Regions from separate parts of the Teredinibacter haidensis genome, predicted to be linked through region 1. Evidence: riboswitches for the same ligand, from Rfam matches in the RefSeq annotation. Region 1 holds a riboswitch; each other region holds the start of a gene.
The links. A riboswitch is a leader RNA that binds a small molecule or an ion and turns the genes downstream of it on or off. The one in region 1 is predicted to bind cobalamin.
Positions count from the first base shown of each region.

Region 2: linked by a shared signal. The riboswitch ahead of H5715_RS19155 (ribonucleoside triphosphate reductase) and the one ahead of H5715_RS05780 (ribonucleoside-diphosphate reductase subunit alpha) in region 1 are both predicted to bind cobalamin.
Region 3: linked by a shared signal. The riboswitch ahead of H5715_RS06615 (TonB-dependent receptor plug domain-containing protein) and the one ahead of H5715_RS05780 (ribonucleoside-diphosphate reductase subunit alpha) in region 1 are both predicted to bind cobalamin.

Region 1 is NZ_CP060084.1:1,500,345-1,507,628, reverse strand. It holds gene H5715_RS05795 (DNA-binding protein) at 1-543, shown strand, start outside; gene H5715_RS05790 (permease) at 845-1,843, shown strand; gene H5715_RS05785 (thioredoxin family protein) at 1,854-2,087, shown strand; cobalamin riboswitch at 2,614-2,745, shown strand; gene H5715_RS05780 (ribonucleoside-diphosphate reductase subunit alpha) at 2,820-5,642, shown strand; gene H5715_RS05775 (ribonucleotide-diphosphate reductase subunit beta) at 5,661-6,806, shown strand; gene H5715_RS05770 (ExeM/NucH family extracellular endonuclease) at 6,855-7,284, opposite strand, start outside.
Region 2 is NZ_CP060084.1:4,695,213-4,702,496, forward strand. It holds gene H5715_RS19130 (HAD family hydrolase) at 1-591, opposite strand, end outside; gene H5715_RS19135 (hypothetical protein) at 842-1,390, opposite strand; gene H5715_RS19140 (NAD-dependent epimerase/dehydratase family protein) at 1,392-2,393, opposite strand; gene H5715_RS19145 (AfsA-related hotdog domain-containing protein) at 2,390-3,148, opposite strand; gene H5715_RS19150 (TetR/AcrR family transcriptional regulator) at 3,805-4,422, opposite strand; cobalamin riboswitch at 5,269-5,410, shown strand; gene H5715_RS19155 (ribonucleoside triphosphate reductase) at 5,529-7,284, shown strand, end outside.
Region 3 is NZ_CP060084.1:1,687,585-1,694,868, forward strand. It holds gene H5715_RS06605 (FecCD family ABC transporter permease) at 1-323, opposite strand, end outside; gene cobO (cob(I)yrinic acid a,c-diamide adenosyltransferase) at 336-935, opposite strand; gene H5715_RS06615 (TonB-dependent receptor plug domain-containing protein) at 949-2,829, opposite strand; cobalamin riboswitch at 2,999-3,139, opposite strand; gene H5715_RS06620 (gamma-glutamylcyclotransferase family protein) at 3,173-3,598, opposite strand; gene H5715_RS06625 (type 2 periplasmic-binding domain-containing protein) at 3,841-4,767, shown strand; gene H5715_RS06630 (polyhydroxyalkanoate depolymerase) at 4,788-6,107, opposite strand; gene H5715_RS06635 (carbon-nitrogen hydrolase) at 6,197-7,105, opposite strand; gene H5715_RS06640 (agmatine deiminase family protein) at 7,102-7,284, opposite strand, start outside.

The sequences.
Region 1 (7,284 bases):
CAGACCCAGATCGAGTCGTTGGAAGAAAAACATTGTCATAACCGAGAATCCATGGAGCATTATCGAACGTCGGTAAAAGATCAGCGCGATCAGGATCAACGGAAGCATGAGCAGCATAATCAGCAGCTTCAAGCTGAAATTCGGACACTCAATCAAACTCTTTCAGTTAAACAAACCGATATTACACAGTTAAATAAGGATAACGGACGCTTTGCGGCTGAACTCAGCGCTACGCAAAAAGATACTTCAATCCTAGAATCTGAACAGCGCAGATTAATAGCGCGATTGGAATCTAAAGCGGAGGAAGCAGATTCACTTAAAGCACAAGTATCTGAATTGAAAGGCCAATCAGCGGAACTCGACAAGCTTAAAATACTGAATGAAGAACTACAGACCTGGAAGGCAGAGGCATCAGTGTCTATAGGCAAGCTAGAAGCGGAAGTCTCATTTAAGACAGGTATGATGAATCGGTTACTAGAAGAGAAAAAGCTTAACGTTGGCGACCAATTAGCACTAGAGCAAGGGAGCCCCATAATACCTTAAAACAAAGAAATTGATGCGTGAAATTCGCACAATTCTTCCATGAGAAGATGACCAATATTTTCATATAAATCATCAGGTTAGGTACGAAGTGGCTAAATTCAACCTTTTTGCCGGCCGGACCTCTAATACGTGTATGGGATTTTATTTTAAAGATTACAAGCTATTCGTATATGTGATACCGCGTATCAAAGTAGGTCGTTGCGCTCGATGCTTTCCCCTGTTGTGAATGTTAAGTTTAAACTGCTGGTATTCGCCATCTATCAGTCTGAATCAATATGCATAATTGGTTTAAGGAATATTGATGTTTACCATTTTCACAAAGCTTGCTGACTGGATAACCTACGGTGCTCTGAGTTTCGATCCGCAAAGTAAACTTGCCGACGCCACACACTTTTTTATAGAAGATGTCAGTAAAATTTACGTGCTGCTGGTGGTCATGATCTACACTATTGCCTTACTACGCGTGTCTTTAGATGTGGAAAGAGTCAGAGATTTTTTGGCGAGTAAGCATAAGGGCGTTGGGTATTTTCTCGGGTCCGGTTTTGGTGCCATTACACCGTTTTGTTCCTGTTCCAGTATTCCGGTTTTTTTAGGCTTTACTTCTGCGGGTATCCCTGTCGGGATTACCATGGCTTTCCTGTTGACCTCCCCATTGGTCAACGAGGTTGCGGTGCTGCTATTGGTGAGCTTACTTGGATGGAAGTTCACTTTTCTTTACGTTTTAGTCGGTGTATTCGTCGGGATTGTCGGTGGTATTTTCCTTGATGTGATTCGTGCCGAGAGATGGCTTCAATCGTTTGCAGCAAAGGCCTTGGAGCGCGGTAGAAAAACGCAATACAATCAAGATATAATCACTTTTGCTAAGTCCCCAATAAAATTTAAAGAGCGTCACGCATTCGCCAAGTCCGAAACGCTAGAAATTTTTTCCCGCGTTTGGAAGTGGGTTATTGTCGGTGTGGGTCTCGGGGCCGTCTTACATGGGTTTGTACCGGATAGCTGGATCGAAAACCGCCTCGGTGATGGCCAGTGGTGGTCTGTCCCTGCCGCAGTACTTCTCGGGATTCCGCTGTATTCGAATGCTACCGGCGTTATTCCTGTCATGGAAAGCCTTATCATTAATGGCTTGCCAGTGGGGACGACTTTGGCATTTTGCATGAGTACGGTGGCGGCCAGCTTTCCCGAGTTTATTTTGCTCAAGCAAGTCATGCAGTGGAAACTTCTATGTATTTTATTCGCCATACTGCTAACAGCTTTTACTGTTGTTGGTTGGGTGTTTAACTTTATTAGCCCTATTTTCTGAGGAAATAACTATGAAGAACATTAAAGTTCTCGGCAGCGGGTGCACCAAGTGCGTAAAAACCGCCGAGCTAATTAGAGAAATTGCGACAGAAGAAAATTGCGACGTCAACGTATCCAAAGAAACAAGTCCTGAAGTCATCATGTCTTACGGCGTTATGAGTACTCCTGCCGTGGTAATTGATGGAATAGTAATTCATAGTGGTTCAGTGCCTACTCAATCTCAAATCGCCTCTTGGTTAAAATAGGTCTATAGACGATAGAAATAGAAACATACGAGAATTCAGCTGGCCAATTTTATGAAGCCGAGCATCTCTTATGTAAACCGCATGCTCACCAATATTGATTTTGAATGTGCGAAACCGACCGATTCAACAAGGTTGTTTAAAATACGGAAAAGTGAATCAAACTCCAAAAATATTGTTTTGTGCCTCCGAAGCTTGGGAGTCGAAGTATTTTTCAGCGGAAATACCTACCTTTTCCCCTTTGGTATGACCTTTTCCAGGCGACGCCGAAAACCAATATTCCAAGGTTCGGGAGCGATCTGGCGCGGCATCAGTCCTGAGCTTCAGGTCGGTCGTTATGAGTGCACAAATCGCCTTAATACTTCTGACTTTTTAAGGGGAGCGACCAAGACAAGGTAAAACGTTTGCAAGTATTTAACGTTCTATAAATTTTGATGACGTAAAATAAATACGCACCACAATTCACTTAAAAACGCTACTTGCCAAACAGCCTTAATTACTATAACTTGTGCCACATCAATTTATGGCCACCACATATAGTGGCTAAGGGTTGAGTATAGGGGAATCCGGTGAGAATCCGGAACTGTCGCGCAACGGTGATAGCAGGCTGAATATTACAGACCGCTTAAGTCCGATTACCTTTCTTATTAACCAGCGTCTCGCGTAAAGGCCCGGGTTTGAAAGTCGTCGGTATTTTGCGCTTTCATTCCCTGGCATCCGGGCCAGGAACAAAGCATGCAAAACGACCCAATCGTCACTGAAGACCATCTCAGCCATTCCACCCACACCGCCATAGATAACGCACCCACGCACAGCGAATATCGCGTTATTCGCCGCAATGGCAAACTCACAGTATTTGACCGCAGTAAGATTATGGTGGCCGTCACCAAGGCTTTCCTCGCTGTCGAGGGAAGCACCGCGGCCGCATCTAGCCGAATACACGAAAAGGTCGACCAAATCACTGACCAAGTGATCAAAGCCTTGTTTCGTCGCCTTCCTGAAGCCGGAACGGTACATATTGAAGACATTCAGGACCAAGTTGAACTCGGGCTAATGCGCAATGGCGAACAAAAAGTCGCGCGTGCCTACGTGCTATACCGGGATCAGCACGCTCAGCAGCGGGCGTCGAAACAAACCGACGATACGTCGTCGTCAGCCACGATTAGCATTGTATTGAATGACGGCAGTCGACAACCATTGAATCAGACACGCCTGCAGAACGTAATTGATGAGGCTGTCAGCGGGCTAGAGGATATCGACGCGCACAAGGTGATGCGGATCACCTTGAATGCTGTTTACGATGGTATGAAAGAAGAGGATCTGTATGCGGCACTGGTTATGAGCGCTCGTAGCCTGATCGATCAGGAGCCAAATTACTCCCAGGTATCGGCACGCTTGCTGTTGGACAACTGTCGTCGCGAGGCTTTGAGTTTTGTCTTTGATCGGAAACATGAAGCGACTCAGTCAGAAATGTCGAATTTATATGGCGACTACTTTAAGGCTTACATTAAACGTGCAGTTGATCTTGAGTTACTCGACTCCGAGCTAGCACGTTTCGATCTAGACAAATTATCGGCAGCTTTATTGCCAGAGCGAGATTTACAATTCACCTATTTAGGCCTGCAAACACTTTACGACCGGTACTTTATTCATAGCAACCAACAGCGCTTGGAATTACCTCAGGCTTTTTTTATGCGCGTAGCCATGGGGCTTGCGATAAATGAAATCAATCGAGAGCAGCGCTGCATTGAATTTTATACGCTATTGTCGTCATTTGATTTTATGAGTTCGACACCCACGCTGTTTAATTCCGGTACGTTGCGACCACAATTGTCGTCCTGTTACCTGACCACAGTGCCGGATGATCTGGACGGTATATATTCATCGCTTAAGGATAACGCTCTGTTATCGAAATTTGCTGGCGGTTTAGGTAACGACTGGACACGTGTACGTGGCCTTGGTGCGCATATTAAAGGCACTAACGGGGAATCGCAGGGCGTTGTACCCTTTTTAAAAGTTGCCAATGATACTGCCGTTGCTGTTAACCAAGGTGGCAAGCGAAAAGGGGCAATGTGTGCCTACCTTGAAACCTGGCATATCGACATAGAAGAGTTTTTAGAGCTACGCAAAAATACCGGTGATGAGCGTCGTCGAACCCACGATATGAACACCGCGAATTGGGTGCCAGATTTATTTATGAAACGGGTAGCAGAAGAGGGTGAATGGACTTTACTTTCACCCGAAGAAGCACCCGATCTGCATGAACTCTATGGGCAGGCGTTTGAAGATGCTTATATCCAATACGAGGCCAAAGCAGGGCGCGGTGAACTGCGCATGTACAAAACGGTGAAGGCCTTAGACTTGTGGCGCAAGATGCTCGGTATGTTGTTTGAAACAGGACACCCCTGGATTACCTTCAAAGACCCGTGCAATATCCGCTATACCAATCAGCATGTGGGTACTGTGCACAGCTCGAATTTGTGTACCGAAATAACGTTGCATACCAATGACAATGAAATTGCGGTCTGTAATTTGGGGTCAGTCAATCTGGCTGCTCATATTGATGAAAACGGCTTAAATCGGGAAAAGCTACAACGCACAATCAACACCGCAATTCGGATGTTGGACAATGTAGTTGATTACAATTACTACAGCGTGCCGCAAGCGCGGAACTCCAACCTACAGCATCGCCCAGTAGGCTTGGGTATTATGGGCTTTCAGGATGCACTGTATATGCTTAATCTACCATACGGAGCGCTGGAAGCTGTAGAGTTTGCAGATCAATCCATGGAAGCGGTTAGCTATTACGCTATTCAGGCCTCGTCGAACCTAGCTAAAGAGCGCGGCAGTTATTCAAGTTTTCAAGGGTCTTTATGGAGCCAGGGTGTTCTACCATTAGATTCCAATCAACGCCTTATCGAGCAGCGCGGCAGCTATATTCAATGTGACCAAAGCAGCACTCTGGACTGGGGAAGCCTACGCAAGACAATACAAGAGCAGGGGATGCGCAACAGTAATTGTTTAGCTATTGCCCCCACGGCTACTATTTCTAATGTTTGCGGCGTTACCCAGTCAATCGAACCCACATACCAAAATATGTATGTGAAATCTAACTTGTCCGGCGAATTTGTTGTGGTAAACCCATACCTGGTAAAAACCTTAAAGCAACATGATTTGTGGGACGAGGTCATGGTAAATGATCTGAAATACTACGATGGATCATTGGCACATATCGACCGTATACCCGAAGCGATTAAATTGCTTTATTCATCGGCATTTGAACTTGATACGCGCTGGCTTATTGAAGCTGCAGCACGCAGACAAAAATGGATAGATCAGGCGCAGAGTCTAAATTTGTACATGGCAGAACCCTCCGGTAAAAAGTTAGATCAGCTATACAAACTTGCTTGGGTGCGTGGATTAAAAACGACCTACTACCTGCGTTCCATTGGCGCCACACATATGGAAAAATCTACCACGCAAGTCGATAATGCTTTCGTCGAAAACACGGAAAAATCTTGTTCGATTCTGGATCCAGATTGCGAAGCCTGCCAATAGAACTAGGGGAGAAAAGCTATGTTAAATTGGGATAACCCATTAGACACGTTTACAAATGAAAAAACTGTAACGTCAATTACAAACGAACACGCTCTGGACTCTATTGAACAAGTAGGGGAATCTGAAATACCACAGCATTCCACCTCTTCGTTAGACACTATGAAACCAGTCGCCGCTGAAGATAAACGAGTGATCAATGGTTTAACGGACATTAATCAGTTAGCACCTTTTAAGTATCCGTGGGCATGGAATTTTTTCCTCAATGCCAATAAAAACCACTGGACGCCGTTAGATATCAATATGTCTAAGGACGTACATGACTATCATCATCGGCTAACACAAGAAGAAAAACATGTTTATGAGAATGTTCTCTCCTATCTAACCACGTCAGACATCTTGGCGATGCGTAACGTGGGCTTAGCGGTAATGGAGAAAATGACCGCGCCAGAATTGCAGATTTACCAGGCTCGTCAGGTCTATGAAGAGGCGCTTCATACTTGGACCTACCAACACTGCATCGAAACAATTGGCTTGGATCAGGGAGAGATTTATAACCGCTACCGTGTTGTTCCAGCCATTAACAATAAGATACAAATGGCGAACACTAAAATTAACTCCGTGTTAAGGCCCGATATAGACTTAAACGATAAGGATGAATTGGAAAATTTCGTTATGTCTTATATGTTCTTTGCTGGCGTATTCGAGGGTTGCTGGTTTTATAATGGTTTCAGTCCAATATTTTCCTTGCAGCGTCGCGGGCTCATGTCTGGCACTTCGGAGCAGTTGCAGTACATTATGCGAGATGAGGTTATGCACAGTGCTTTTGGTATTCGCACAGTAAAACAAATTATTTTTGAAAATGATATGAAGCTGGATCCTAAAGCGATCAAGGATATGTGGCTGGAAGCGGAAGCTTGTGAAACAGAATATGCACACTACATTCTTCGCGACCCAATATTAGGATATAGCGCCGAAGAACATATAGAACAGTTCCGTTTTATTGCCAATCGTCGCGCGAAGCAGCTGAATCATGCAGAGCCCTTTCCAGGTGCAGGTAACACCTTAACCTGGCTGGATGAGCAGGCCAATTTACGCAAAGAAAAGAACTTTTTTGAAACGCGTGTTACAGAGTATCAGGCTGGCGGCGCATTGAAGTGGGATTAGTGTAAAAGCCGTCGTTAGGGGGCTTTATGCACCCTAACGACGCTGTTGCTAGTGAGTGTTAGGCTGTGCGCAATGTTGTTCAGCCATAACAAACGCTATTTTATGGTTGAATACGTCAACAGACGTCCCTTGAACCAAATCCCTTGGTCGTAACTTTCCATCGGAAAATTTGTTGGCCATTGACAGCAGACTACAGCTTCTGCGAGCAGCGTGGCTCTTAAAACGGTGATCGCGCTTAGATTTTCCATCGGTACCACGGTTAATCGTGGCAGCATATAGAATGTTCTCCATCATTCGGATTTGATTCCATTTATGCCATCGATATCGAGCACTTCCTTCAATATCACCATTTTTAACCTTGGCCTTAAACCATTGGAATAACTCCATAGCCGTGCTGACCTTAAGCTCCAGCGAAAGCCCAACCAAAACAGGATCGTGATCGGAATTTCGAGTCGAAGTTTCAGCTAAAAAGTAACTG
Region 2 (7,284 bases), 1.7 Mb from region 1:
GTGTACAACTCCGGTACGCTTCATATCGCTATCCTGCCAACCCCAGGTATGAGAGGGTGGTAACCCGATGAATCCCGTGCCTAAATTCTTGCAGGTTTCTGCAACGGTATTGACATCGTCTATAAAAAGAACGTTTGTTGGCGATAGTTTGGCGCTATAAATTATTTCCTTCATTCCTGGTCTGAAGCTATTGGTGCAAATGTAGTCGTCAAAAAAATCCATGCAGGGTAAAAACTCCTTATGGATTTTGTGCTTTTCAAGACCTCCGTAGCAGAGTATGGGAAGTTTGAACTCTGAAAGCAACGCTAAGGTTTCAAGCGCGTCTTCGTTTAGACCTCCATCGTGATGTTTGAGGTAAGCTTCCCTTTCGGTAAAGTATTCGTCTATAAGGTGGTGTGCTGTGATATTGATTTCCAGGGTTTCTATTATGTAATTTGCCGCCTGAATTTGGTTTCTTGAAAATACATTACGCTCAATATCACGGGTGTAATCTCCGCCGTGGCGCAATATAAGTGTGTGCAGTACAGGGCTGAAGGTATCTTTGAGTATTACGCCATCAATATCAATTGCAAATAATTTGATGTTTTTCATATCGTATAGATTGTAATTCTTTAGTGTAAAAAATGCCGCATCTAGAACGCAAAAACAAAACACCTTAGGATGTTAAAATCCCATCGTCTCTCTAGGAGCTTACCTGAAATGAGGGGAGTCTTATCAGGTAGAGATTAGGGTAATACTAAGATGTTACCATTTTTTGCATGCGCCGCTAGATGCAGGGAGCAGGGCTCTAAGGAGACACAAAGTAACGTTGATATTTTTAAATTTAGCGAATAATTATTCGCTAGTGAAGTGTTTGCGAGACCATGGTCCCTCCGTCCATAGGGAAGACGGAACCAAAAAATGGCTCTCTTGCCAGTCGGACAACATAAAGCATGACGAAGGTATTTGGCGCTACCCAACGGCAGATACCTCTTCTATAGGGTTCACCTTTGTCGAGGAAACCTCCAATAACGCGTACAGTACCGCCAAAAAGGGCTGATTTTTCGTGAAAAAGTTGCGCGGCAAGGTCAAACTCTTCCTTGGTCGTTGATGAGGGGATTATGTCAATCTCTGTGTGCCAGAGTATTACTTCTTGATAGGCATCTGCGACTTGTTGGTTGTGCCTTCTGTATCTTTCAAAACTACGCACAACAAATTGGGTTGATATATCACGCTCAATCCATATTCTATCTAAGTCTTCTATATCGTATTTGTCAAAGCTGATTTTTTCAAATAGCTGGACCATCAGATCCTTATTCGATAGTTGATATACCTCGTCGTACAAATCACCAGCGATGGCCTGTTGCGCAAAGGTTAGCGTTATTGTTATGAGTATCGTTAATCGAAGCATGTTAGCAGGTAACCTCTTGTGGACGTAAAATAACGTTTTCATTGTTTAGGCAGTCTATAGAAGATCTTGGTGAGAAGTCTAGATCGTTGATAGATTTTGATATATCGTACGATTCTTTACTGTTGTAGTAGAACTTAACTTGGCTCCTTAGCAGCTGTGGCTCTGTTTTAATAATAAAACCTATAAATTCTGCGATGGATGCGACGACCATCAATATTAATCGACCAGAATTTATGGGCGGGGTCAGGTCTGGGTTATACTTTTGGAAAAATTTGTTGATTTGGATAAGGCTAATACCTGCGGGATTGGCCAAAATATATCGATTTCCGATTTTTGCTTTATCTATAGCATTTATCATTGCGTCGCAAACGTCATTGACATCTACAATATTGAGTTCAAAGTTTAGGTTAAATGGAACTTTCCCATCCCTAATCGATTCGATAAAGCGGCTTGTTGGTGTTGAATGCGTAAACGATCCACCGAGCATGGCACCGGGCAATACAGACACCATATTAATTCCCAGCTTTTTTGCTTTAGCCCACGCGAGTTGTTCAGATTGTTTCTTCGATTCAAAGTACGGGTTTCCGTGAGTGTTTTCTATCCACTCATTGGGCCCTACAACGCGCTCGTTACTTCGCCCTAGCGCTCCTGTCGAACCAACGTAAATCACGCGTTCGACTGCGTTGTGCTTGCAAGCGATTAATACATTATCTGTGATACGGTTGTTAGCTAAAATAATATCGTGTTCAGGGTCTTCACTCCAATGTGAAAAGTTTGCTGCCGCTTGGAATACGATGTCAGCACCCTGCATTACGCTTTCGGCTTCATCTAGCTTGGTAAGATCAGCTATGCGTATTTCGGCTTTGCTTTTATCTAGTCCTAACGCTTTAGCTTTACTGAAATTTCGAACAACCGCTATTACTTGGTAGCCTTTGTCTAGCAATTTTGATACTAAATTAAGCCCAAGATGCCCGGTAGCACCGGTAACCAGTATCTTTTTCATGCAATTTCTTCTCTTAGAATTTCTTCACTATTTTGTTCTTCCTTGAGTTTCTTCTTCATTAGCCGACAAAATTTATTCGTCGTTATTTGCGCAAGTCGAGCCTCCTTTTTACAGAGTTCTGATTTTTTCGAAGCCGTGAAACGACCACCCGATGTAACAACTTTTGTTGAGTTTTGATAAAAATCGACAGTTACATTGAAATATTTTTCACGATTTTCAGTTTCTTTATGCTCGATTGTCAGCTCTATGAACGTCTCAATCGGAAACGAGAAATTGAGATATTCAGCGTAAATATTGTGCATAACATAATAGCTATTAGAGTCGTTGAAGAGTAAATCTACTACTGAGGTCGACATTTGGCGTGTTACCTCCAGGAAAATCATACCTCGAATATGGTAGCCGGTAGTATGGTCGAGAATGAACTCATTATTTTCCTGTAGTACAAGCTTGGAGGAATAGGTGTTCTCTCCAGTTTTTATCGGTTCTGTTATAAGAATATTATCGGAAATATGCTTGTGTGTTTGCTTTTGTGTGGCAATAGGGGGAGGGGAGCTTTCAAAAAAAGGAGACTGCCTGTAAATATTGTCGATTTGAATGGGGCTTAGGCCTTGGCCTGGAACGAATAGGCAGGTGCCGGCATGTGTTTCGCCTGATTTTACCAAATCCTTCCAGTCGCTATAAAGGATACACGAAGAGATGTTGTTATAGTTGTAGAACCGGTCACCCACAACGATCCATATGTCCTGTATTTCCATTTCACTACCATCACTAGTTTTAGTTAAAAATTAAAGTAAACGTAAGAGGCGTTGAGGGAAAGTACTCGACGCCACTATGTCTTTAAATTTTGTTAAGCACTAAAAACCATTCCGAAAGCTTCAGTCAGCTTTTTGTCAGAATGCTCGTGGCGGCGCCTTATGGAGGTTGGCGGGTTTTCACGAGTGGCGTTTCATTGAAAGAATGGTTTGAGTTTGTCCCTAAAGCCCTCTTTGGTGTGCTCGTTTAGTATCCGATGAACGACCAAATTATTATTAATTATATGGATCTGCTAAATTTGGCGGAAACGGATACACGGTATGGCACCCGTATCGTTCGGTATATTATGTTACTCAGGGTAACTTAAGCTGTTGATATATGTCAACTGTTCAGACTATGTCGTACCGTCTTGCGTGGCGTTGGTGCTCTATAGGTATTTAGCTAACCATCGTCGGGCTTGGTCTAGCACTGATACTGCTTAGATTAATTGCGCAATTTCATCTGGTGTTGTGGGGGGAACTGAGGTTGTTCGGGGGGGCGAGACGGTTCGCTTATCCTAGGGCCAAGTTTGAACGGCTTCTGCCCAAGTAAAGTATGAGGTGGTTTATTGAAAAGTGGTTTAAGTGGGGCGTACGGAAAGTAGTTGAAAAATTTTAAATCAATCGACATAGCCTTTAAGCAAGGCTTCAATATGCCAGTACAGCGAATCATAAAATTTCATGTTAAATACGCTAAGTTCGGGTATTTCGTAGGCCTTTGCCATTAATGCGCTTGGGTTACTTAAGTGCCAGGCGCCGATTAGGGAAGAAAAAAGTTGTAATATACATTGGATCGCGTTTTGGGGCGTTAACGACAATTCTATGGCTACCGTTTTTACGAGCGGTTGCATTAATATTGCCACTTCACTTTTAAAGTCAATGGCCTCTTCGAGCGTAAGTGGTTGCTCGAGTACAGTTGTGAGTATGCCGCTCAAACGACAAAATATGGGTCGGCTAACAAATACCTTGGTAATGGCCTCTGATGATGGCGGTGTAAAAGCTTTAATCAGTAATGGAATTAGTTCGGATAACTCCCTGCGATAGATTTCCAAAAATATAAGTTCTTTGACGCGGAAATATCGATAGAGTGCCGGTTTACTCATGCCAACAGCGGCAGCAATGTCGTTGAGGTTGCAGCGCTCAAAGCGCTGTTCTGCGATAACACTTTCAGCCGCCGAAAGGATTTCAGTAATCCGGATTTTTTTACAATCTTCAGATCGCGCTCGCCGAAACGTCACGATGCTACTCCTTTTTCGTACCAATAATAATATGTATGCAAGTAATCGAATCCAATGATTGAAAAATGGCAAAATCAGCCAATTATACTGTCGAAAATAAAAATGCCCGTGAATTGAAAATTTTTCTATTCAGTAAAATGGAAGAATAGACGCTATGCGCGCCATCCGCAACTGCCAGAAAATGCCTAGATAAGGGTGGTGCAACACGTAAACAATAGAGGTAGATGCTTGGGCTTGCTCAATTATTCGCCTAAGCTTCGCGTTTTTCTTACTGTTATTTTGTGGTGACGTTACGGCATTTTTCCATTCTTTTTCGGGCGTCGCTATGATGTTTCCCTAAAAGTAGAAGATTATTTTTTTCGTTAAAGCGGTTGCGTAATCTCTTTACAATAGGGTTTGATATAGATGCTTACAAATTTCCTTTATCGACGATACGTTTTAAGTGAATCCATCTTGCGATGGACCGTCGCTTGGACCTCGTTGATATGTATTCGTCCGGGGCGAATTAAAATTTAATCAGAGCTTCACCAGTTGGTTACCTCCAACGTCCAAAACGAATAAGCTTGAATCTTGTCTCTTTTGAGATATCCGTTTGTTATGGGCGGGAGCCTGTCGGAAAGATAGCAGATAATTGGAGGTTGTCGCGTTAGTTATAGGCTTGTTTAAATGAGTAAAATCGCTATTTAGCGTCTGAGATAATCTCGGCGGGCTTGTACGCTGCTCCAGATGCCTTTTGGTAAAGTCCTCGCTCAAAGCAGCGGCTGGATGTTACATTCGTCTCTTTTCAGGTCATTGATCCATCACAAATAAAAATAGTAATTATCCTATATGATGTGTTTTAAGTGATGAGAAGCACAACATGTAGGCTTTGTGTCACTAAATGCAGGGGAACCTGGTGTGAATCCAGGGCTGTCGCGCAACGGTAATAAGTGGGAATGTATTAATCCCCACTTTAAGCCCGAATGCCTGCCAATGTGCTGCCAGAAAGCTGACAGCTCAACCCGGGTCTCGCGCTAGGACCAGCAGGGTGGTCGACGCTGTTGACCTTACCTTCCCCGCCGTTCACTAAGTTTCCGCGCGACCCCCCACAGATATCGGGGAGTCTTATGTCTAGTAACGTGGCGTCAGCCAATTCATTGTTTTCTCAAATGCCAGAAGCCGTGCGTAAACGCGACGGCAGTCGCGCTGTTTTTGAGCGCGACAAAATCGAGCAGGCCATCGCTAAAGCTGGGCTTGCGACGAATGAGTTGGACGGAGCAGAAGCCAGTCTAATGACGTCGCAGGTACTGAAAGTTATCGGTCATTTGCAAGTACGTGAAGTGGATATAGAGCGCGTACAAGACATTGTCGAACAGGCCTTGATCAGTGCCAATCACTTAAAAACAGCGCGGGCGTTTATTGTCTATCGCGAACAGCATCAGCGCTTGCGAAAGGATAAGCAAACCTTGGTGGATGTGTCCTCAGCTGTTAACGAATATCTCGATAGGCTCGATTGGCGGGTTGCTGCGAATGCCAATCAGGGGTATTCGCTGGGCGGATTGATCCTTAACACCTCTGGAAAAATTATCGCCAACTACTGGCTTAATCATGTGTATCCGCCCCAAATAGGCGAGGCTCACCGCAAGGGCGACTTGCATATTCACGATTTGGATATGCTCAGCGGTTATTGCGCGGGCTGGTCACTGCGCACGCTGTTACACGAGGGCTTGAACGGTGTGCCCGGTCAGGTAGAGGCAGCGCCACCGCAACATATGTCGAGCGCCGTGGGCCAGATCGTGAATTTTCTGGGAACCCTGCAGAACGAATGGGCCGGTGCCCAGGCCTTCAGTTCTTTCGATACCTATATGGCGCCATTTGTGCGCAAAGATCAGTTGAGTTATACCGAAGTTCGCCAGCACATTCAGGAGTTGGTTTACAACCTGAATGTGCCCTCGCGCTGGGGTACGCAAACCCCTTTTACCAACCTTACGTTCGATTGGGTGTGCCCGGACGATCTTAAACAGCAGAACCCTGTTATCGGCACCGAGACCATGCCATTTTGCTACGGCGAGCTGCAGTGTGAAATGGATATGATCAACCGCGCGTATATCGAGGTTATGTCCGAGGGCGACGCCAATGGCCGCGTGTTTACCTTCCCTATCCCCACGTACAACATCACTCGTGAATTTCCCTGGCACTCAGAGAATGCCGAGCGCCTGTTTGCCATGACAGCCAAATACGGCCTGCCGTATTTCCAAAATTTTCTCAATTCCGAGCTGGAGCCCAATATGGTTCGCTCCATGTGCTGCCGGCTGCAGCTGGATTTAAGGGAGCTGTTAAAGCGGGGTAATGGCCTCTTTGGCTCTGCCGAGCAAACGGGCTCTCTGGGTGTGGTAACTATCAATTGCGCGCGCCTGGGTTACCTGCACAAAGGTAATGAGGCTGGGTTGATAGAGGCCTTGGATCGGTTGCTGGACCTGGGGCGGGACAGCCTAGAGCTTAAGCGCAAAGTGATACAGCGGCATATCGACGCGGGCTTATTTCCTTATACCAAGCGTTATTTGGGCTCGCTGCGCAACCATTTCTCCACCCTGGGTATAAATGGTGTCAATGAGATGATTCGCAATTTTTCCGAAGATCAATGGCATATTGCCACTCCCGACGGCAAAGCACTGGCGCTGCGGCTGCTCGACCATGTGCGTTTGCGTATGACACAGTTTCAGGAAGAAACCGGGCATCTATACAACCTGGAAGCGACACCGGCGGAAGGCACGACCTATCGTTTTGCGCGGGAAGATAAAAAGCGCTTTAAGGATATCCTGCAGGCAGGTACGGAGGATAGTCCGTACTACACCAATTCCTCCCAGTTACCGGTGGATTTCA
Region 3 (7,284 bases), 190 kb from region 1:
GCCCCGGCTGCAGCACCGGCGCTCACACCAATAAGCGATGGATCGGCAAGCGGATTGCGGAAAAGCCCCTGTGTTGCGGCACCGCTAACCGCCAATATACTGCCCACTGCCATCGCCAACAATGCGCGAGGTAGGCGTAAGCGCTCTATAATAAGCCCTGCCTGGCTTGTATCGTTACCACCCACCCACGAGATAAATTGACTAACACTAAGGGGCACTGCCCCAAAGAGTAATGAGCACAGCAAACTAAAAAGCAGCAGCCCTAGCGAAAGGCTTGCTATCCACGGCCAAATCCTCGATAAATCTGCTGGCTTAATCAGCATTTAGCAACCCGCTTAATAGTCGACCCCTTTACGCGCCTGAATCCCAGCGCGAAAAGCGTGCTTTATTTCCTTAACTTCCGATACGGTATCAACAACTTCCCTGAGGGCACTGCCGCCACCCCGACCAGTAAGAACGACGCTTTGCTGATGAGGTCTGTTTTTGATCGCGTTGACCACCTCGTCTTCATCCAGGTATTGATAAGCCAACATGTAGGTAAGCTCGTCGAGCACAACCAGATCAAAACTTGCATCAGTCAGTAATTTTTTTGCGTATCCCCAGGTTTTTTTCGCCGCATCTATATCGGAGGATCTGTCCTGCGTGTCCCAAGTAAAACCCGTTGCCATCTGGTATAGAAATACATCTGGACATTTCTCCCGCAGATAAATTTCTTCGCCAGACAACTGCTCACCTTTAATAAACTGAACGACGCCCACTTTCTGTCCATAGCCGAGGGCGCGAATGACCATACCAAAAGCTGAACTGGATTTTCCCTTGCCGTTTCCAGTCAATAAAACCGAGACACCGCGTTCCTGATTGGCACTGGCAATCGTTTTATCCACCTGCGCTTTTTGTTTTTCCATGGCGCGTTTGTGTTTAGCATCTTTATCCATCAGTTTGACCTTATTAGAAAGTAAACTTAGCACCCAGATAAGCTTTACGCCCGCCGGTATTATAGTTGGTTACTTCTTCATAATTTTTATCTGTCAAATTTTCTACGCGCAAACTAAAGGTCCAGTCTTTCAGTGAGTAGTTCGCGCTTACATCCAGCACCTGGTAATCGTCTAAAGGTACGCGAACATTCTGATAGGTGTCATTATCATAGACTTCATCATCAGCATCCGTCGCCAAACGCAGATTCGCCAGCATATTCAAATTATTATCCATAAAAGCGAATTGTAGTCCCATGTTGCCCTGTAGTTGTGGGCGACGAAGACGGGGTAAATTATCGGACGTTTCACTTTCGTTATGGGTAACGTTACCGACAAATTTAATCGTGCTGCTAAAGGCGTAATCGGCAGCCAATTCAACGCCCTTAGATGAGGTTGTTCCCGAACGCTGTAAATAGCCAGAATAAGACGCCATGTCGTAATATATTTCGTCTTCTATTTTCTGGTTAAAGTAAGTAAGTTGCACTAACGCTTTACCGTCAATAAAATAATCCACGCCGATATCAAAGCCACGGCTTTGCTCTTCAGTTAAGACCGTTTCGGCTGCCGCGCCGAACGCATCAGGGCCAGCATTGTAAGCAATCTCATACAAACTGGGCGCTCTGAAGCCGGTGCCAAAGCTGGCTCTATATTTAAGCCCTTGGTCGACACCATCGCTATTTTTTTCACTTTGAACCCATGCCGTAGTCGCGCGATAGCTGAAGTGCTCTCCAAAATCATCGCTGTCATCATAACGCCCACCAAAGGTGTAGAACGCATTATCGGAAAATTGGCCCTGCCACTCGGCAAAAACCGCCGACTGATCCTGAGATAAATCGTCTCCACCCTCTATAACAACGGTTTCAGACTTATTATCTAACCCAAACACGAGAGTACTATTTGCCAAGATTTTAGCGCTTCCGAGATACTCGACTTTTTCTACATCACCCTTGTAGCCGTAAGAGAATACGCCATCGGCCAAATAATCCCTCTCCGTATTGGTTTTGGCTAGGGCCAACTGGTGGTTCATTTTTTCGCCACTATAGCTGGCGGACAAACGCCCTGCTTGCTGACTATAGTCCGACTTGCAGTCGTGCGTTGTCGGGTAGCCACAATTATCATATTCCGTGTTTCCCTCCACATCGCGAAGCACGAATTGAGCCCGCCAGTTCTCCGATAAGTTTAAACCGCCTTTAAAGTGCAGGGTTTGATTCTCGTAACCATCTTTGTCTGCTTCGCTATCGCTCACCAGCGAGTTATAACCATCGGTAGAGTTTTTTGCAGCCGACAAAAAAACATCGCCCCGAGCACTACCACTGGCAATATAGCCATTTACATCCTGTTGCTGGTAGCTTCCCCCCTGAACGCCAATTTGGCCTTGAATCCCTTCATCTACCGTCCGGGTAAAAATATTGACGACACCACCCGCATCCGCACCATATACAAAGCCCTGCGGCCCACGCAATATTTCTACTTTTTCGATTTCACCATTGGCATTGATATGTTCCATTGCGGTGCTTACCTGCGGGCCTGTTGGGTCCGACATTTCGATACCATCGATTAACACCAGGGTTCGATAACCTTCTTCTCCGCGAATACGCAAACTAGTGACTTTACCTGCACCGCCGCTATTACTAACGGATACGCCGGCCTCTGTACGCAATAGATCGGCAATCGCATTGTAACCACGTAGCTCGATTTCCTGCTCATCAATAACCGTAACGGAAGCGCCGATCTGACGAATAGGCGTTTCGTTTTTTGATGCCGTTACAACGGTTTCTTCAAGAAGTGGTTGCGCAAGGGAATAGGAAGAGAAAATCACAGCATTAATAGCGGTGAATAAAACAGATTTTTTCATGTTAGTCCTCATAAGCGTAAAAGCAAGCTAATGAGGGAGGCAGCCAGGGATGATGTAGACAAGTTTGATAAGACGGCTACAAATACTGGTTAGTATTGAATACGGCTATGCCGCAGGTAACGCTGTCCGCAAGTCGGGGATCACTCCAGGATGGTAGCCCTCCGCTCCATCAACGAAAATGAAACAGGCTGGTATCGGGCTATTACCTACTAAAAGTAGCTTTTACCGTTGCGGGGGCAGCGTTGGGTTTTCACCAAACTTCCCATTTATCTTGCGGCGTCGCGCAAGCACCTGTAACTGGCGGCGACTGTATAGAGGCGCCATTAGAATGTCAACTTGCCCATTAAATTCGATTAAATCCAACGAAGCGTTTACAAAAGTGGTCCAAACCGGATTGAACAAACTCACCCCTATTCCACTTCCTTTCCCCCGCTTTGAACCGACCTAAGCGGGAGGCAACAAAGGTTGCCGCCTTCAGCCTTCGACTGCCCATAAGAGGAGAATCGAGCAAAAGATGAACCGGCCGCAAGGTGTACTCTTTCCCTTCGAACAACGTTAAGCGCTTAATATCTTTAGCCCGAACATGGAAATACACCTGTCCCTCTACGCTATCACCTCCACGCACCGAATAAATCATGGGGTAGTGCTGATTCCTGACCTGAACACAGCGATACCCCTTTAGCTCTGCGTTCTGCTGGCCGTAACGCCCCTTTACAATTGATCGCCACACGCGAGGATACATAAGTGAACCGTACACAAACAAATGCATAATGCTGTCAACTCCCCCAAAAACCACTAACGATTAAAACTACCTACGCCAATTTTGTACTAAATATAGGTAAGACGAAAGCCAGTATTGGACCAAATTGACCCTCTATAACAACCGTGACATGATAGCCGTCTATTTATTCACCTGAATGAATTTCGCGCCACGACAAGTACGCGCTATAATTGTCCTTTTTGGGCCATCGCGGCCCATCAACTGACAATATAACGATAAAAATAAAACTAATGACCAAACGCCACACTTTATCGGCACGGATAACCCTCGCCTTTTTGGGGGTTGCCTGCAGTGCCTTCAGTTTTGCCCAGCCCCCATTGCAGGCAAAATTTTGGGCGACAGGATTAAGCACAACAAGGGCCACTTACGAATCTCTTCTTGCCGAGCACCTTCTGGATATTACCCAGCCCACACATGGTCCTTACGAATTTAGCGTTCATTACCTACAAGTAAACTACGATCGTGGAAGACGGGTAGTAGCAGAGGGAAAAGAGGTTAACTTCTTCACCAACCCCCTACCCGCCCGCAAGTTGGAGATGGATGGAGAGCTAAATGTTATTAGCGTTCCATTACTGCATGGGCTCCTAGGTTATCGTGTTTTAATTGCCCGCAAGCAAGATCTTCACATATTTGCCAGCATAGAAAACTACGCTGATTTGCAGAAGCTTAAAGCTGGACAGGTTAACTATTGGGCCGATGTCCCAGTGTATAAAGAAAATGGCCTACCGCTGGTGGTAGGCTCCTCGTTCGAATCGCTCTTTTTTATGCTGAGCCGAGGACGCTTCGACTATATACCTTTAAGTGCCGGTGAAGCCGTGCAATCGTTAAGTGAAGTGGGACCGGATTACGGCAATCTTGCGATTGTGCCGGGTATTGTTCTTTACTACCCTTTCCCGGTGTTTTTCCAGGTGAGTAAGCACCACCCAAAACTAACAGCGCGGCTGGAGCACGGATTGAAAATCGCTCACAAAGAGGGTTCTTTAGACACGCTTTTCTATCGATATTTTAAAGATGTTATAACTCAGATGAATCGAGAAAACACTCGCCTGTTTTACTTGAAAAACTCAAACATCCCAGCACCTTTTAGTCTGGAGCCCCCTAAACTTGTATCTACTCAGCGGGTTATTTCTGCTCCAGGGCTAATCGACGTTCGCTAAGCCCTCATGCTGCCAACGTTCTATAAGTGCCCGTTGGTTTTACTGAAGAATAAAGGCTCGTTAGCCTTTTGAAAGTGGTTTTCACGTTTTACATCGAAATGTTTTAGCATAAAGTCCTCAATTTTTGGCTTTACGTTTGCGCGAAAGCGACGACCACTGAAAACACCATAATGCCCCACACCCGTTTGAATATAATCGAGTTGACTCTCCTGCGGTATATTCACGCATAATGTATGCGCGGCCTGGGTTTGACCAATTCCGGATATATCATCATTTTCACCCTCTATCGTCATCAAGCCCACCTTTGTTATTTTTGAAGGTTGCACCAACTGACCTCGATGCATAAATTCACCTTTGGGCAAACGATGCTCCTGGAAAATATCACTGATGGTTTGCAGATAAAACTCTTCCGTTAAATCAAGTACAGCGAGATATTCGTTGTAGAAATCCCGATGCCTTTGCGCACTATCACAGTCACCCTCAACTAGGTGCTCAAAATATTTATTGTGGGCGGTTACGTGACGGTCCTGGTTCATGGTAATAAAACCACTGAGCTGTAAAAAGCCGGGGTAGACACGGCGCATAATGCCTTTGTTTGGCCAGGGAACCGTATAGATCATATTATCTTTAAACCAATCGAAACTGCGCTCCATGGCAATTTTGTTTGGCGTGGTTGGGGACAGGCGAGTATCAATTGGCGAGCCCATAAACGTCATTGTCGAAGGCAAACTTTCGTTATCCTGTTCTGACATCACCGCCACCGCCGCGAGAACTGGCGGGCCGGGCTGGCAGATACTGATAATATGAATATCCGGCCCCAATACCTCAATCATTTCAATGATGTAGTCAATATAATCATTGAGATCAAACCGTCCCTCGCTTAACGGGACTTCCCGAGCATCGGTCCATTCGGTGACATAGACTTCGTATTCCGACAGAAAAGCGTCAACTGTACCGCGCAGTAGTGTTGCATAGTGCCCGGATAGAGGTGCTACCAACAGCAGACGAGGGTGTGTCCAGCCGGCTTTACCATGTGCCTTCGCCAGCCCTTCCCTGCTGCGCTCGAAATGGAGTAATCGACAGAAGGGTTTCTCCCAGATCACCCTTTCCTGCACAGCAATCTCAATATCGCCAACAAGTGTTGAATTCAATCCCCATAAGGGCTTTGAGTAGCGCCGTGTCATAGATTCAAACAGGTCACAGGCAGCCGCAGCGGTGCGGCCAAACAAGGTGTAAGAGGCGGGGTTGTAGGGAGATTCGAGATAACGCTTATTGAATTCGACTGCCTCCCGCAAGGGCGCGAGCGCAGCATGGTTGAGCTCATATGCATGGTAGAGCATGGCAAACCCTCCAAGGCCGATTAGATCAATAATAGCACAACAATGCTGCACTGCACCAAATTAATTCGAGCCCCCGGAAGGCCCCTCAATCAATCGATCCAACGGCGGGTCAGGTTGAGGTAGGCATCCACCCTACGATCCCTTAAATAGGGCCAGATACGCCGGACAGATTCAGATCGTTTTAAATCGACTTCAGCGCAAAGCGCTCCCTCGGCCTCGATCTGGGGGGCAAGTAGGTATTCCCCCTGCGGCCCTACGATAAAGCTGGAACCCCAAAATTCTATGCCGTCCTGGTCCCCCACCGGAGAGCTTTCAAAACCGGTCCGATTCGCGACCAACACCGGAATTCCGTTGGCTATGCCATGGCCACGCTGAATGGTAATCCAAGCATCCCTCTGCCTCTGCTGCTCGTCAGTATCGTCATTTGGGTCCCAACCAATAGCGGTTGGATAAATTAGACAATCTGCGCCCGCAAGAGCCATCAAACGCGCGGCTTCGGGATACCACTGATCCCAACAAACCAACACACCCAACTTCCCTAAACGGGTTTCTATCGGCGCAAAGCCGTTATGTACCGCCCCCTCTGCATCACCGGGCGTAAAATAAAATTTCTCGTAAAACCCTGGGTCATCGGGAATATGCATTTTGCGGAAAAAACCAACCCTGCCCTTGTCGCCGTCGAAGACTTGCGCGGTATTGTGGTAAAGCCCCGGCGCGCGTTTTTCGAACCCGGACATCACTATCACCACATCCAGCTCGGCTGCGATTTCCGCGATAGAGGTTGAAGTAAAACCGTCCAGCGGCTCGGCCAAATCAAAAAGTTCAGTATCTTCCACCTGGCAAAAATACTTCGTTGCATGCAACTCCTGTAGCACGACAAGCTCTGCCCCCTGATCTACCGCTTCACGAATATACTGCTCCGTTACACACAGGTTTTCCTCTTTATCATTTCCGGGAATGGATTGCTGAATGACAGCAGCTATAAATTTTTGTTTCACGCGGTTTCTCCGGCAATTTGCATGGTGGCGCAGTGCAAGCTTCCGTGCTGCTCTAGCAACGCTTCGCAGCGAATAGGCACGATGGTTTTATCGGGCGCAGCGTTTTCTAAAATCGTTATGGCATCCAGGTCTTGGTCGACTCCGTAAACCGGCAAAAAAATATGCTGATGACAAAGCAG